4 regions of the Cupriavidus sp. BIC8F genome follow, and region 3 is predicted to be linked to each of the others. Evidence: predicted binding sites of a transcription regulator. Region 3 holds the regulator's gene; each other region holds the start of a gene.
What was found. Region 3 encodes FNR, which switches genes on or off when oxygen is low (the NO sensors DNR and NnrR bind a similar motif). Its sites were predicted from a motif close to TTGATNNNNATCAA; they were not measured.
Positions count from the first base shown of each region.

Region 1: ubiU (ubiquinone anaerobic biosynthesis protein UbiU) is a predicted target of FNR. The motif match lies at 2,048-2,061, and genes of this name have one in related genera.
Region 2: RS901_RS11165 (fatty acid desaturase) is a predicted target of FNR. The motif match lies at 1,449-1,462, and genes of this name have one in related genera.
Region 4: RS901_RS10685 (DUF3149 domain-containing protein) is a predicted target of FNR. The motif match lies at 1,912-1,925, and genes of this name have one in related genera.

Region 1 is NZ_CP136095.1:493,911-497,523, reverse strand. It holds gene RS901_RS22480 (U32 family peptidase) at 1-791, opposite strand, end outside; gene ubiU (ubiquinone anaerobic biosynthesis protein UbiU) at 839-1,885, opposite strand; gene RS901_RS22470 (nitronate monooxygenase family protein) at 2,153-3,322, shown strand; gene RS901_RS22465 (hypothetical protein) at 3,334-3,613, opposite strand, start outside.
Region 2 is NZ_CP136094.1:2,383,187-2,386,799, reverse strand. It holds gene guaD (guanine deaminase) at 53-1,375, shown strand; gene RS901_RS11165 (fatty acid desaturase) at 1,560-2,735, shown strand; yybP-ykoY riboswitch at 2,793-2,991, shown strand; gene RS901_RS11160 (TMEM165/GDT1 family protein) at 3,056-3,613, shown strand, end outside.
Region 3 is NZ_CP136094.1:3,908,531-3,912,143, reverse strand. It holds gene ccoG (cytochrome c oxidase accessory protein CcoG) at 1-912, shown strand, start outside; gene RS901_RS18245 (hypothetical protein) at 957-1,166, shown strand; gene RS901_RS18240 (hypothetical protein) at 1,163-1,408, shown strand; gene fnr (fumarate/nitrate reduction transcriptional regulator Fnr) at 1,471-2,196, opposite strand; gene RS901_RS18230 (sulfite exporter TauE/SafE family protein) at 2,275-3,033, shown strand; gene scpB (SMC-Scp complex subunit ScpB) at 3,603-3,613, shown strand, end outside.
Region 4 is NZ_CP136094.1:2,287,370-2,290,982, reverse strand. It holds gene RS901_RS10695 (MFS transporter) at 1-1,021, shown strand, start outside; gene upp (uracil phosphoribosyltransferase) at 1,234-1,884, shown strand; gene RS901_RS10685 (DUF3149 domain-containing protein) at 2,013-2,177, shown strand; gene RS901_RS10680 (DUF853 domain-containing protein) at 2,228-3,613, opposite strand, start outside.

The DNA.
Region 1 (3,613 bases), on a different contig from region 3:
GTGCCGGATGAATGCGGGCTCACGCGCAGCATCCCCACCCCCATCCGCGCCATCGACAACGCCTCTGCGCACAGGTCCAGACAGGTGGCGCTCTGCGTCTGCACGCCGTTGAGCGTGAAGAACGCCTGCCCTTCGCCGGTGGCGGCCACCAGGCCGTCGGGATAATCCATGCAGCGGAACTCGCAACTGTCCTTGCGCAGCCGATGGTGGCGCGCGGTAAAGCAGCGCGCCGAGAATGCCAGCGGCAGGCGGCCCCAGACAAAGGCTTCCAAACGCATGCCAGTGGGGCGCGCCGCTGCCAGCGCGGCCAGCGTGGCGCCGTCCATTTCCACCGGCGCGACGCAGCCAGCCGCGCCCAGCCCGGCCAGCCACGCCAGCGTATCGGCGTGGTAGACATTGAGGTGGGGGCCGCCGACAAAGGGCCGCCCTGCCATGCAGCGCACCGCGCCCAGATCGTTGGCCTCGACCAGGTAGTCGTCCTGCGCGCAGGCGCGCCGCATCCAGGCGATATCGGTGTCGGACTCCACCAGCACCGGCGTCGACAGCACCACCTCCTTGCCGGCATCGCGCAGCATCTGCGCAATCTCCAGCCATTGCGCATGGCGGACTTCATGGCGGCGCGTGCAGACGGTCTCGCCGAGGTAGACGCGGTCGACCGGCGCATCGGCGACCGACGCATAGAACTGCATCACGGCCTCGCGCGGCCAGTAGTACAGCAGCGGACCCAGGGCGATGCCGAAGTCGGGCATCGCTACGGCTTGCGGCATCGCGGCCGCGGCAATCTCTGGCATGGGAAGCTCCATCATGGCCGGTTCAATGCAGATCGATGTCATGGGTGTCACCGCCATGGCCGGTCGTAGGCGCCTTGCGTGACCTGGTCGCCTTCGGCATGGCGCCCCAGCGTGCTCTGCCACTCTTGCCGCGGCACGAAACGCGCCGGATCGGCGCAGGCCGCGTCGATGGCCGCGCGCAGCACGCCGACCACATCGCCCACATAGCGCGGGCTGCGCTGCCGGCCTTCGATCTTGATGGCGGCAATGCCCATGTCGATCAACGCCGGCAGCAGCGACAGCGCATTGAGGCTGGTCGGCTCTTCCAGCACGTAGCCGCGCTCGCCCTCCACCGCGAAGCGGCCCTTGCACAGCGTGGGATAGCCGGCCGGCTCGCCCGGCGCATAGCTGTCGATCAGGATGCCCGACAGCCGCGCCTGCATGGTGCCGTCCTGCTCGGTCCAGCGCACCGCGTGCGCGGGCGAGCAGACGCCCTTGTTGTTGGGCGAGTCGCCGGTGGCGTAGGACGACAGCAGGCAGCGCCCCTCGGCCATCACGCACAGGCTGCCGAAGCCGAACACCTCCAGCTCCACGCTGGTCTGGCGCGCCAGCTTGCCGATCTGCGCCAGCGACAGCACGCGCGGCAGCACCACGCGGCGGATATGGAAGCGCTCGCGCATCAGCTCGATGGCGTCGGCGTGCGTGGCCGAGCCCTGCACCGACAGGTGCAGCCGCAACTCAGGATGGCGCTCGCTCGCATAGCCCATCAGGCCGGCGTCAGCCATGATGACCGCGTCGGCGCCAAGGTCCGCCGCCGCATCGACCGCGCGCTGCCATTGGGCCACCGCGCCCATCTGGGCGAAGGTGTTGATGGCGAACAGCACCTCGGCGCCGCGCGCGTGGGCTTCGGCCACGCCGGTGCGGATGTCGGCCTCGGTAAAGTTCAGGCCGCCGAAGTTGCGCGCGTTGGTGGCATCGCGCAGGCCCAGGTAGACCGCGTCGGCGCCGTGCTGCAGCGCCATGCGCAGGGCCGCCAGCGAACCGGCGGGCGCAACAAGCTGGGGCCGGCGCGGCACGCTCGCCGCGGCGGATGGGGCTGGGGAGGCAGGGGTCATCGGTGATGGCGCCGGCGGCGGCGCGAAGATGAAGACAGCGGCCGATGCTAGCCAAGCGCTTGCAGCAGGGGCTTGACCGCGCGCAAACCCACGCCAACGGCACACCGCCCGCGTTGGCCTATGCCGGTTGGCGTAGGCCGATGGCAGGCCACCACCGCGCGCTTGACCTGCAGCAAACGCCGGCCCGTGCCGCTGTGCCACGCTTGCCCGGTCATCCCCGCGGCTGGCCGCACGCCGGCCCCGCGCCCATCCCCTTCCGGAGACTTTATGAATCAACCCTGGCTCAAGCTGGCCGGCCGCCGCCTGCTGCCCATCGTGCAGGGCGGCATGGGCATCGGCATCTCGGCCCACCGGCTGGCCGGCGCCGTCGCGCGCGAGAACGGCGTCGGCACCATCGCCAGCATCGACCTGCGCCACCACCACCCCGACCTGATGGAACGCACCCGCGGCAGCCGTGACAAGCCCGCCATCGAAGCCGCCAACCTCGAAGCGCTGGATCGCGAGATCCGTGCCGCGCGCACGGCGTCCGAGGGCCGCGGGCTGATCGCCGTCAACGTGATGAAGGCCGTGGGCTCGCACGCCGCGCTGGTGCGGCAATCCTGCGAAAGCGGCGCCGATGCCATCGTCATGGGCGCCGGCCTGCCGCTGGACCTGCCCGAACTGACCGCCAGCCACCCCAGGGTGGCGCTGATCCCGATCCTGTCCGAGGCACGCGGCATCGGCCTGGTGCTGCGCCGCTGGATGAAGAAGGGCCGGCTGCCCGATGCCATCGTGATCGAGCACCCGGCGCATGCCGGCGGCCACCTGGGCGCGGCCACCATCCAGGACTTGTCAGAGCCGCGCTTCTCGTTTTCGCGCGTGCTGGCCGAATGCCGCGAGCTGTTTGCGCAGCTGGGACTGGCCTGGGACAGCATTCCGCTGATCCTGGCCGGCGGCATCGACAGCCATGCCAAGGTGCGCCACTGGCTGGGCGAGGGCGCCGCCGCGGTGCAGCTGGGCACCGCCTTCGCCGTGACAGAGGAATGCGATGCCCACCCGGCTTTCAAGCAGGTGCTGGCCACGGCGCGGCCCGAGACCCTGCGCGAGTTCACCAGCGTGGCCGGGCTGCCCGCGCGCGCGGTGCTGACGCCGTGGCTGTCGCGCTACCTGTCGAGCGAGTCGCGGCTGCAGCGCCGCGCCAAGCCGCGTGAATGCCTGGAGGGCTTCGACTGCCTGCAAGCGTGCGGGCTGCGTGACGGCATTGCCCGCATCGGCCAGTTCTGCATCGACCTGAAGCTGGCGCAGGCCGTGCGCGGCGACGTGGAGCGCGGCCTGTTCTTTCGCGGCCGGGGTGCGCTGCCCTTCGGCGAAGCCATTCGTCCGGTGGCGGAGCTGATGCACTACCTGCTGACCGGGGAAAAGCCTGCGGGGCTGACGCAAGCCCCGGCACCAGCCTGACGGCTGCAGCCTCACACCTGGCGCTGGCTGCCCCTGGCAGATCCGGCCATATGGCGCGGCGGCAACCCGCCGCGCTTGCGCATCTGCCGCATGCAGCGCAACGCTCCCAGCAGCTGCCACCCCAGCCACGCACTGGCGCCCGCCAGCAGCAGGCCGCCAGCGCGGGTCAGCGGCGCCGGCGCCAGCGGCACCGCCAGCAGCAGCGCGTAGGCCGCCAGCAGCAGCCATGCCTGCTGCCGTTGCCGTCCCGGCACGATAATGGCCTGCATGGCCGGCACCCGCGCGCGCGGC
Region 2 (3,613 bases), 1.5 Mb from region 3:
CCCGCTGCTTGAACCATGCGCTTCCGCGCGGGCCGGCCACAAGAGACAAACCATGACGACCAACCCCAAGACTGACTCCCTCACCCGTGCCATTCGCGGCCGCGTGCTGCATTTCCTGCGCGATCCGCAATTCCATGAGGACGCGTATCAGTATTGGGACGACGGGGTGCTGATCGTCACCAACGGGCGCATCGCCGCCGCCGGCGACTACACGCAGCTGGCCGCGCGCATTCCGGCCGACGCCGAGATCGTCGACCACCGCGGCAAGCTGATCGTGCCCGGCTTTATCGACACCCACGTGCACTACCCGCAGACCGACATGATCGCGTCGCCGTCGCCGGGCCTGCTGCACTGGCTCGAGACCTACACCTTCCCCGAAGAGCGCCGCTTTGCCGACCCCGACTACGCGCGCAGCGTGGCCGGCTTCTTCACCGAGGAACTGCTGCGCAACGGCACCACCAGCGCGGTGGTCTGGAGCACGGTGCACAAGGCCTCGGCCGAAGCCCTCTTTGCCGAAAGCGAGGCGCGCAACCTGCGCATGGTCACGGGCAAGGTGATGATGGACCGCAACTGCCCGGAATTCCTGCGCGATACGGCCGAGACCGGCGCGCAGGACTCCGCCGACCTGCTGTCGCGCTGGCATAACAAGGGACGCCTGGCCTACGCCATCACGCCGCGCTTTGCCCCGACCTCGACCGAGGCGCAGCTGGCCGCCTGCGGCGAACTGGCGCGCGCCTACCCGGACGCCTTTATCCAGACCCACGTGGCCGAGAACCGCGACGAGGTCAAATGGGTGGCCGAGCTGTTCCCGGACGCGCGCAGCTACCTGGACGTGTACGACCGCTACGGCCTGCTGCGCCCGGGCGCGATGTACGGCCACGCCATCTACCTGGACCAGGACGACCGCCGGCGCCTGGCCGACAGCGGCGCCGCGGTGGCGCATTGCCCCACCTCCAACCTGTTCCTGGGCAGCGGCTTCTATGACTTCCACCAGTCCGACGCCAACCGCCTGAATGTGACGCTGGCCACCGACGTCGGCGGCGGCACCTCGTTCTCGATGTTCCGCACCATGAACGCCGCACACAAGGTGGCACGCATGGGCGGCTACTACCTGACCGCGCTGCGCATGTTCTACCTGGCCACCCGCGCCGCAGCCGAGGCACTGGGCTGGACCGACCGCGTCGGCAGCTTCAGCGAAGGCTGCGAGGCCGACTTCATCGTGCTGGACCCCAAGGCCACGCCGCTGATCGCCCGCCGCAGCAACCGCTCGGAAACGCTGGAAGAAGAACTGTTCGCCTTTGCCATGCTGGGCGACGACCGCGTCATCGACAGCGTCTATGTGATGGGCGAGGCCGCCCACGTGCCGACCGCCTGATCCGTCACCTGGCCAGCAGCCGCCCGCCGCCATGCGGCGGGCGCGCTTTTACCGCTTCGCCCCTGCCTCCGGCTTGACGACCGTCAAGACCGTCTTCGACAAAGCCTTCTAACCTTGCGGTTCCGCCGCGGCGTTCTGCGTGCCGTGCGCCCATACCCATCCGACCGCAATCAGAAGGTTCTGCATGACCGCTTCCCAATCCGCCGCTCACGCCCCTGAGCGCGCCCATGGCCCGCATGACGTGCCCCATGCCGCGCGCAAGGGCGCGCCCAGCCATGCCCCGCTGCCGGAGCCAATCGCACCGGACGCCCCGCTGCCCTCGCGCAAGATCATCCGCGGCTGGCTGATCCCGCTGGGCCAGCGCAGCACCCCGCGCGCACTGCTGCTGTTCGGCTTCGACTACCTGCTGTTCGGCGCCGTGCTGGCCGGCGTGGTGCTGGCGCAGCACTGGGCCGCCAAGCTGGCGCTGGGCGTGCTGGCCGGCCTGATCATCGCGCGCCTGTTTATCATCGGCCACGATGCCTGCCACCAGAGCCTGACCCCGCGCCGCGGCCTGAACAAGTGGCTGGGCCGGCTCACCTTCCTGCCCTCACTGACGCCGTACAGCCTGTGGGAAGTCGGCCACAACGTGGTGCACCACGGCTACACCAACCTGAAGGGCTTCGACTTCGTCTGGGCGCCCTTCTCGCTGGAAGAATTCAACGCGCTGCCGCGCTGGCGCCGCGTGATGGAGCGCATCTACCGCACCGGCTTCGGCCCGGGCCTGTACTACCTGGTGGAAATCTGGTGGTGCAAGATGTTCTTCCCCAGCAAGCGCCAGATGGCCACGCGCCGCCCGATCTTCACCGGCGACTGTGTGCTGGTAGCCGCCTTCGGGCTGGCCTGGATCGGCGCGCTGGCTGGCCTGGCACTGGCCACGGACCAGACCGTCTGGATGCTCATCGGTGCCGGCTTCGTGCTGCCCTTCCTGGTTTGGAACGTCACCGTCGGCTTCGTGCTGTATGTGCACCACACCCACACCAGCGTCGCCTGGTACGACACCAAGGCCATGTGGGCCAAGGCGCAGCCCTTTGTCTCGACCACCGTGCACCTGCGCTTCCGCCACGGCATCGGCGCGGCGCTGCACCACATCATGGAACACACCGCGCACCACGTCGACATGAGCGTGCCGCTGTACCGCCTCAAGCGCGCCCAGGCACTGCTTGAGCACGCGCTGCCGGGCCGCATCATTGTCGAGAACTTCTCCTGGCGCTGGTATTTCGACACCGCGCGCCGCTGCAAGCTCTATGACTTCAAGGCCCTGTGCTGGACTGATTTCCGCGGCCGCCAGACCAGCGACAACGCGCCTGTACCCGCCTGAGAGTGCAGGCCACGTGGCGGGGGCAGGTGGACGCCTGCCCCCGCTGCCGTTATAATTATTGCTTCCATTGGGGAGTAGCCGCCCTGCTCTCACCGCGCCGCGCAATGCGGATTCCAGGAGACAGGGGCGTACGTCAACAGACTTGACCGCTTGCGGTTATGGCGTGCGCAGCTCCGGACCCGCCCGGCCGTGTACTGATACGGACCGGCAGCGTCCAGCCTGGCGAGACCGATGACCATACCTTTCTGGCCGGGCCGGGAAAGGTGTGCGTCATTGGCATCTCGCGATGCATTGCGGCCCGGTTACCCCACAAGACCAATATGGAAGCCTTCCTCGTCTCCACAGGCATCGTCGCCCTCGCTGAAATGGGCGACAAGACGCAATTGCTGTCGCTGGTGCTGGCCGCGCGCTACCGCAAGCCCGTTCCCATCATCCTTGGCATCCTGATCGCCACGCTGTTCAACCATGGCTTCGCCGGCGCGCTCGGCGGCTGGATCACGCATGTGCTGGGCGAAAGCCTGCTGCGCTGGATCCTGGGCCTGGGCTTTATCGCGATGGCGGGATGGATGCTGATCCCCGACAAACTCGACGACGCCGAACAGGCCAAGCCAGTCAAGGGCGCCCTCGGCATCCTCGGCACCACCATCGTGGCCTTTTTTTTTGCCGAGATGGGCGACAAGACCCAGATCGCCACCGTGGCGCTGGCCGCGCGCTTCAGCGATGCGGTGATTCCCGTGGTGGCCGGCACCACCTTCGGCATGATGGTCGCCAATGCACCGGCGGTCCTGCTTGGCGACAAGTTTGCCAACAAGATGCCGATCGGGCTGGTGCACAAGATCGCGGCGGGGATCTTCCTGGTGCTGGGGGTGCTCGCGTTG
Region 3 (3,613 bases):
GCGCCGATCCGCGGGCTGGGCGGCGAGGTGCTCAGCCTGTCGCTGGGGCCGTGGCAGTCGTTCTGGATGCTGTTTTACGCGTTCGCCACCTGGGGCAATGCGGGCTTCATGCGCGAGCAGGTGTGCAAGTACATGTGCCCGTATGCGCGTTTCCAGAGCGTGATGGTGGATCGCGATACCTATGTCGTGACCTACGACGTCGGCCGCGGCGAGCCGCGCGGCAGCCGGTCGCGCAAGACCGACCACTACAAGGCGGGGCTTGGCGACTGCGTCAACTGCAGCATCTGCGTGCAGGTGTGCCCGACGGGCATCGATATCCGTGACGGCCTGCAGTACGACTGCATCGGCTGCGGCGCCTGCATCGACGCCTGCAACCAGGTCATGGACAAGATGGACTATCCGCGCGGCCTGATCCGGTACACCTCGGAAAACGCGATGCGCAAGGCCTTGTCCGCAGTGGCATCGCGCAAGCGCCTGCTGCGTCCGCGCGTCATCATCTATTCCGTGATCTGGGTAGCGCTGCTGGCCGGCTTCATGGCGTCGATCGCGCTGCGCACGCCGCTGAAGGTCGACATCATCCGCGACCGTGGTGCGCTCGGCCGTGAAGTGGAAGGCCGCTGGATCGAGAACGTCTATCGCCTGCAGTTGATCAACACCACCGAAGCGCCGATGAAGATCAGCGTGCGCGCCGACAGCGAAGAGCTGAAGAACCTGAAGGTGGAATACGACAAGCAGGCCGAATCGCTGGCGCCGACATCCAACCGGTTGCTGCCGATCCGGATCCGCGTGCCGATCGAGGCCGCGGCGCAGGGCACGCACAAGATCAACGTGACAGTGACGAGCGAAGGCACGGAGCGGGGGCAGGCCGAAATCCGGCAATCCACCAGTTTCATCGTGCCGCGCGATTTGTAAAGCTAGGCAGACGCGGACGTAGTCGTCAAGATGAAGGGGGCAATATGAGTCAGCAAGGCAATCCGTGGTGGAAGGAGCCGTGGCCGTGGCTGTTGATGAGCGGCCCGCTGGTGGCGATGGTGGCGTGCGGCGTGACGATCTGGCTGGCGTCCACGCATCCGGACATGCCGGTGCAGGGTGCAACGCGTCATGGCCTGGTGGTGGAGAAAGCCGATGCCGCGCAGCCCAAGGCTGCCGCAGTGAGGCAGCCATGAGGTTGCGCTGGCTGATGTGGGTACTCTGGCCGGCGTTCCTGATGGCTGGCTTTGCGACCGCGACGGTGTTTTCGGTGGTGGATCCCGGTGACCTGAACTTCTTCGGTCAGCCGATCGAAGCGTCCCGCGAATCGGTCTACACCATCGGCTTCCTGATGGCCTGGGTGTTCTGCGCGTTGTCCAGCGGACTGACGCTCTACACCATGCCGACGCGGCTCAGCGATACCGACGAACTGGAATGAGCGGACTGGCGTGAAGTCTGCGCTGCCATGGCCGGATGCGGCACTGGCAGCGCCTTGGCCACCTAGCAGGAGCGGCTGTAGAGTTGCTTGATGCCGTCGATGTCCACGAGCTTGACGTGGCGCTGGCGAATCTGGATCAGGCCGGCTTCAGCAAAGCGAGAGAACAGGCGGCTGACGGTTTCGAGCTTCAGGCCCAGGTAGCTGCCGATCTCTTCGCGGCTCATGCGCATCACGAACTCGGACGCCGAATAGCCGCGCGCCGACAGGCGCTCAGAGAGGTTGATCAGGAAGGCGGCGAGGCGTTCCTCGGCGCGCATCGAGCCCAGCGTGACCAGCATCAGCTGGTCGTGCGTGATTTCCTTGCCCATCAGGCGCAGGAACTGCTGCTGCAGCGATGGCAGGTCTGCCGAGAGGGACTGCAATTCGCTCATGCGGACCACGCAGACTTCGGTATCTTCCAGCGCGGCGGCATCGGAGGCATGCTGCATCTCGCCCAGCCCGTCGAGACCGACGATTTCGCCGGGCAGGTGGAAGCCGGTAATTTGCGAGCGGCCGTCTTCGGTTGTGACGTGGGTCTTGAGCGTGCCAAAGCGCACGGCATAGACCGCTGTGAGCGGATCGCCCATGCGATACAGGGTTTCACCCTTGTGCACGCGGATGCGTTCCTGCACCAGCGTGTCCATCTTGGCGAGGTCTTGCTGCGACATGCCGACCGGAAGGCACAGCTGCCCCATGGCACAGGTGGAGCAGCGGGGCGACATCTCGGTAACGGGAATGGAGGTGAGCAATTGGAACCTGCTAGAAATGGCAGCGTGGGCGCGATTAAAACATTTTACCGTGCGATGTGATGTGGTAGGGAGTGAGAATTGACATTTGGCGTGCTGATCAGCGTTTTTCTGCTGGCTTTGCTTGGCGGGGTCCACTGCGCCGCCATGTGCGGCGGCGTGGCGCTGGCCGTGGAGCAACGCCGCGGCGAGATGGCGACGATCAGTCTGATGCCCAGCCGCGCCGCCTGGCTGGGCGAGTTGCTGATTATGCACCTGGGCCGGATCTCGACCTATATGCTGCTCGGTGCCGCGCTAGGCGCGGTCGGTGCGTCGGCGTGGAAACAGGACTACCTGCCGGTGCAGCGCTGGCTGTTCGGGGCGGGCAGCGTCATGCTGCTGTGGTCGGGCTGGCGGTTGCTGCGCGGCAATACTTTTACTGTCAACTGGCTGGAGCGCATGGCGGCGCGCGCCAGCGCAGCGGTGGCGCGGCGGCTGGGTGGCCTGGCAGGCGCCATGCCGGCGTTTGTGCGGGCGCGCGGCGGACTGGCGCGGCGTTATGGCATGGGCCTGGCGTGGGGCCTGGTGCCGTGCGGCATGGTCTATGGGGCGCTTACGCTGGCGCTGCTGGCGGGCAACGCGGCTTCCGGCGCACTCGTGATGGGCGTGTTCGGGCTCGGCACACTGCCTAACCTGCTGGTGCTTTCCGGCCTGTCGGGCTACTTGCGTACGCTGTCGCGACGTCCCGGTGTGCGCCTTGGGGCCGGCCTGGCGGTGATGGCGTTCGGCGGCCTTGGCATTGCGCGAGCGGTGCTGCTGCCACATTCGCTGGCTGAGCATGGATTCTGCCTGGTGTTCTGAGGCGCCGGCGCCGCCCGGGCAACGGATGATGGTTGCAGGCGGGGGCGGGAATGCCATACAATCGCCAACATTGCGGTATCGCGCGGCATAGTATGAGTCGCGGTAAGCAGCGGGCGAGCAGCGCCAGGCGGCCTTCCTACCAGAAGGCGCGTTCAGGGCAGGGGAAGCGGAAGGTTTTCGATGCCCGTCCCGTCCCCGCAGTCCATCCGGTTCAAAAGATCTGGTTCAAAAGTCCGGCTGGCACTGCGGTGTTGGCGATGCCGGCCTTGCTCCCGATACCCGTTTTTCTTGCGTCCGAGGCCTTCAGTTCGCTGACAGCGACGTCCGATATGTGCGGGCGCGCTACGCAAGAGGTTTGCTGGCCGATCCATAACGGCACGCGAACGATCTCCTGCCGGAACGACCCGGCAACTCGATGCAAAGATAGGGAAGTGCACGGCTTGGATGCAGCAGGTATCCGGCTAGCTGCGCAATGAGATGGCGGTGGCTTTCGCACCGCTGTATCCAAAATCTCCGGTGCCCCGGATCCGTCCGGGAGCAGGTGCAAAGACAGGCTGCACACCATCAACATGAATACCCA
Region 4 (3,613 bases), 1.6 Mb from region 3:
CATCTGCGGTGTCGCTTCCGCCTTCGCACCGGACTTCCAGTGGCTGCTGCTGCTGCGCTTCCTGACCGGCATCGGCGTCGGCGGCACGCTGCCCGTCGACTACACCATGATGGCCGAGTTCCTGCCCTCGGACCGGCGCGGCCGCTGGCTGGTCCTGCTGGAGTCGTTCTGGGCCGTCGGCACGATCCTGCTCGCCATTCTTGCGCTGATCGCCGTGTCGCGAGGCGATGGTGCCTGGCGGCTGATCTTCCTCGTCACGGGCATCCCCGCCCTGGTCGGCGTGGTCTTCCGGTTCTTTGTTCCCGAGTCTCCGCTCTACCTGAACAAATCGGGGCGCTCAGCCGAGGCGCGCGCGGTGCTGCAGCGTGTCGCCACCGCCAATCGCGTGTCCGTGGAAATCGGCAACCTGGAGCCGCAGCCGATGGAGCGCAAGTCGGTCTTTGCGCTGTTCGCGCGCGGCTGCCGGCGCCGCACCATCTGCCTGCTTGCCGCCTGGGCGCTGATCTCGATCGCCTACTACGGCGTCTTCGTTTATCTGCCGGTCAAGCTGGCTGGCCAGGGCTTTGGCTTCATGCGTGGACAGGTCTTCCTGATCGTGCTCGCGCTGGTGCAGCTTCCCGGGTTCGCGCTGGCCGCGCACGGCGTCGAGCGCTGGGGCCGCAAGCCGACCCTGATCGGCTTCCTGCTGCTCAGCGCGGCAGGTTGCATGCTCTACAGCCTGGGCCAGTCCCCGGCGTTGGTGGTCGGCTCGACCCTGCTGATGAGCTTCTCGCTGCTCGGTACCTGGGGCGCTCTCTACGCCTTCACGCCCGAGGTGTACCCGACCGACCTGCGCGCCAGCGGGATGGGCACTGCCGGCGCGATGGCGCGCTTTGGCGGCCTGTTCGCGCCTTCGATCATTGCACCGATCATGGCCAGCCAGTTCACCCTCGCCCTGGCGCTGCTTTCGTCATTTCTTGCCGTGGCGGCGATCGCCATCTACATGGTGGATATCGAGTCGAAGAACCGCGCGCTTGACTAGCGCAGGGCACCGCCGGCCGCTCCCGGCCGCTCCCGGCCGTTCAGGGAGCCCGCCGGCGGCGCTGGCGTGGGCGGGTCTCGAAAGCGAAGCCACGGGCGTGGCGGCCCGCTTCCATTACAATCCGGCTGCAACGGCGCGGCGCGCTGGTCGACCCGATCTCGCCGCCCGCTTCACCTGCTTGCCCCTATCCCGCCGAGCCCTCGCCGCCAGCCATGAAACAAGATCCGCGCTTTCCCAACCTGTTCATCCTCGACCACCCGCTGATCCAGCACAAGCTCTCGCACATGCGCGACAAGGAAACGTCGACGCGCACCTTCCGCGAGCTGCTGCGCGAGATCACGCTGCTGATGGGCTACGAGATCACCCGCAACCTGCCGTTGACCACGCGCCGCATCGAAACGCCGCTGGTGGAACTGGAAGCGCCGGTGATCGCTGGCAAGAAGCTGACCATCGTGCCGGTGCTGCGCGCGGGCGTGGGCATGAGCGACGGCCTGGTCGAGCTGATCCCGTCGGCGCGCATCGGCCACATCGGCGTGTACCGCGACGAGCAGCACCGCCCGGTGGAATACCTGGTGCGCCTGCCCGACCTGGAAGACCGCAGCTTCATCCTGTGCGACCCGATGGTGGCCACGGGGTACTCCGCCGCGCACGCGGTGGAGGTGCTCAAGCGCCGTGGGGTCAAGGACGAGGCCATCACCTTCGTTGCGCTGGTGGCGGCCCCCGAGGGCGTGGAAGTGTTCCAGAAGGCGCATCCGGGGGTGAAGCTGTTCGTCGCCTCGCTGGACAGCCACCTGGACGGCGATGCCTATATCGTGCCGGGCCTGGGCGATGCGGGCGACCGCCTGTTCGGCACCAAGAACTGAGTGGTGCGGCGGCGGGCTGGCTTTCGCTTGACCGGCCTCAATAGTCCGCGCCACAGGGCTCCCTACACTGGCGGCAAGTGCCGGCGAGACCTCGCCGGCCGCCATCGCCAACGCAAAGGGAGCCAAGCATGGAAGCCTTCAAGATCCTGTTCAGTACCAGCACCGGCCTGATGAGCCTGGGCGTGATCGTCTTCATCATCGGCATGGGGTGGTTCTTTGCGCGGATGTTCGCGCGCAAGATGCGCGAGGACGCGGCAGCGGCCAAGGCGCAGCAACAGGCGCAGCGCCACTAAGGAAAAGGGCCGCATCGCGCGGCCCTTTCCGTCATTCCGTCAGTCCGTCTTTACTTCTTCTTACCCAGCAGGCTGCCCAGCACGCCGCGGATCAGTTCGCGGCCGACCTGCGACCCCACCGTGCGCGCGGCCGACTTGGCCATCGACTCCAGGATCGAATCGCCGCGGCCGGTCTTGCCGGTGCCCTTGGTCAGCGTGCCGAAGATCTCGCCGGCCGTACCGAGCCAGCCGCTGTCCTGCTCACCCGCGGGCTGCCCAGCCGGCGCGCCGCCAGCGCCCTTGCCATTGCCATTGCCGGCCGTCGCCACGCTGCCGCGCAGCTTTTCATAGGCGGATTCGCGGTCCACGGTCTTCTCGTAGGTGCCCGCCACCAGCGAGCTGGCGATCAGCTGCTTGCGCTCTTCCTCCGTCGCCGGGCCGATGCGGCTGCCCGGTGCCAGCACCCAGGCGCGCTCGGTCACGCAGGGCGTGCCCTTGGCGTCCAGGAACGACACCAGCGCCTCGCCCACGCCCAGTTCACTGATCGAGGTTTCCAGGTCCAGCCCGGGGTTGGCGCGCATGGTGGTGGCCGCCACCTTGACCGCCTTCTGGTCGCGCGGGGTAAAGGCGCGCAGCGCATGCTGCACGCGGTTGCCCAGCTGGCCCAGCACGGTGTCGGGGATGTCGATCGGGTTCTGTGTGACGAAGTACACGCCCACGCCCTTGGAGCGCACCAGCCGCACCACCTGCTCGATCTTGTCGAGCAGCGCCTTGGGCGCATCGTTGAACAGCAGGTGGGCCTCGTCGAAGAAGAACACCAGCTTGGGCTTGTCCAGGTCGCCGGCCTCGGGCAGCTTCTCGAACAGCTCGGACAGCATCCACAGCAGGAAGGTGGCGTACAGCCGCGGCGCGTTCATCAGCTTGTCGGCGGCAAGGATATTGACCACGCCCTGGCCCTTCTCGGTCTGGATGAAGTCTTCCAGGTTCAGCATCGGCTCGCCGAAGAAGACATCCCCGCCCTGCGATTCCAGCGCGATCAGCCCGCGCTGGATGGCGCCGATCGAGGCGGCCGAGATATTGCCGTATTCGGTGGTGAACTGGCCGGCGTTGTCGCCGACGTACTGCAGCATGGCGCGCAGGTCCTTGGCGTCGAGCAGCAACAGGCCATTGGCGTCGGCAATGCGGAACACCAGGTTCAGCACGCCCTGCTGGGTGTCGTTCAGCTCCAGCATGCGCGACAGCAGCAGCGGGCCCATGTGCGAGACCGTGGCGCGCACCGGATGGCCCTTCTCGCCGAACACGTCCCACAGCGTGGTCGGGCACGCGCCCCATGCCGGCTCCGGCAGGTTCAGGTCGGCCAGGCGCTGCTTGAGCTTGTCGGATGGCTGGCCGGCCTGCGAAATGCCGGTCAGATCACCTTTGACGTCCGCCATGAAGACCGGCACGCCCAGGCGCGA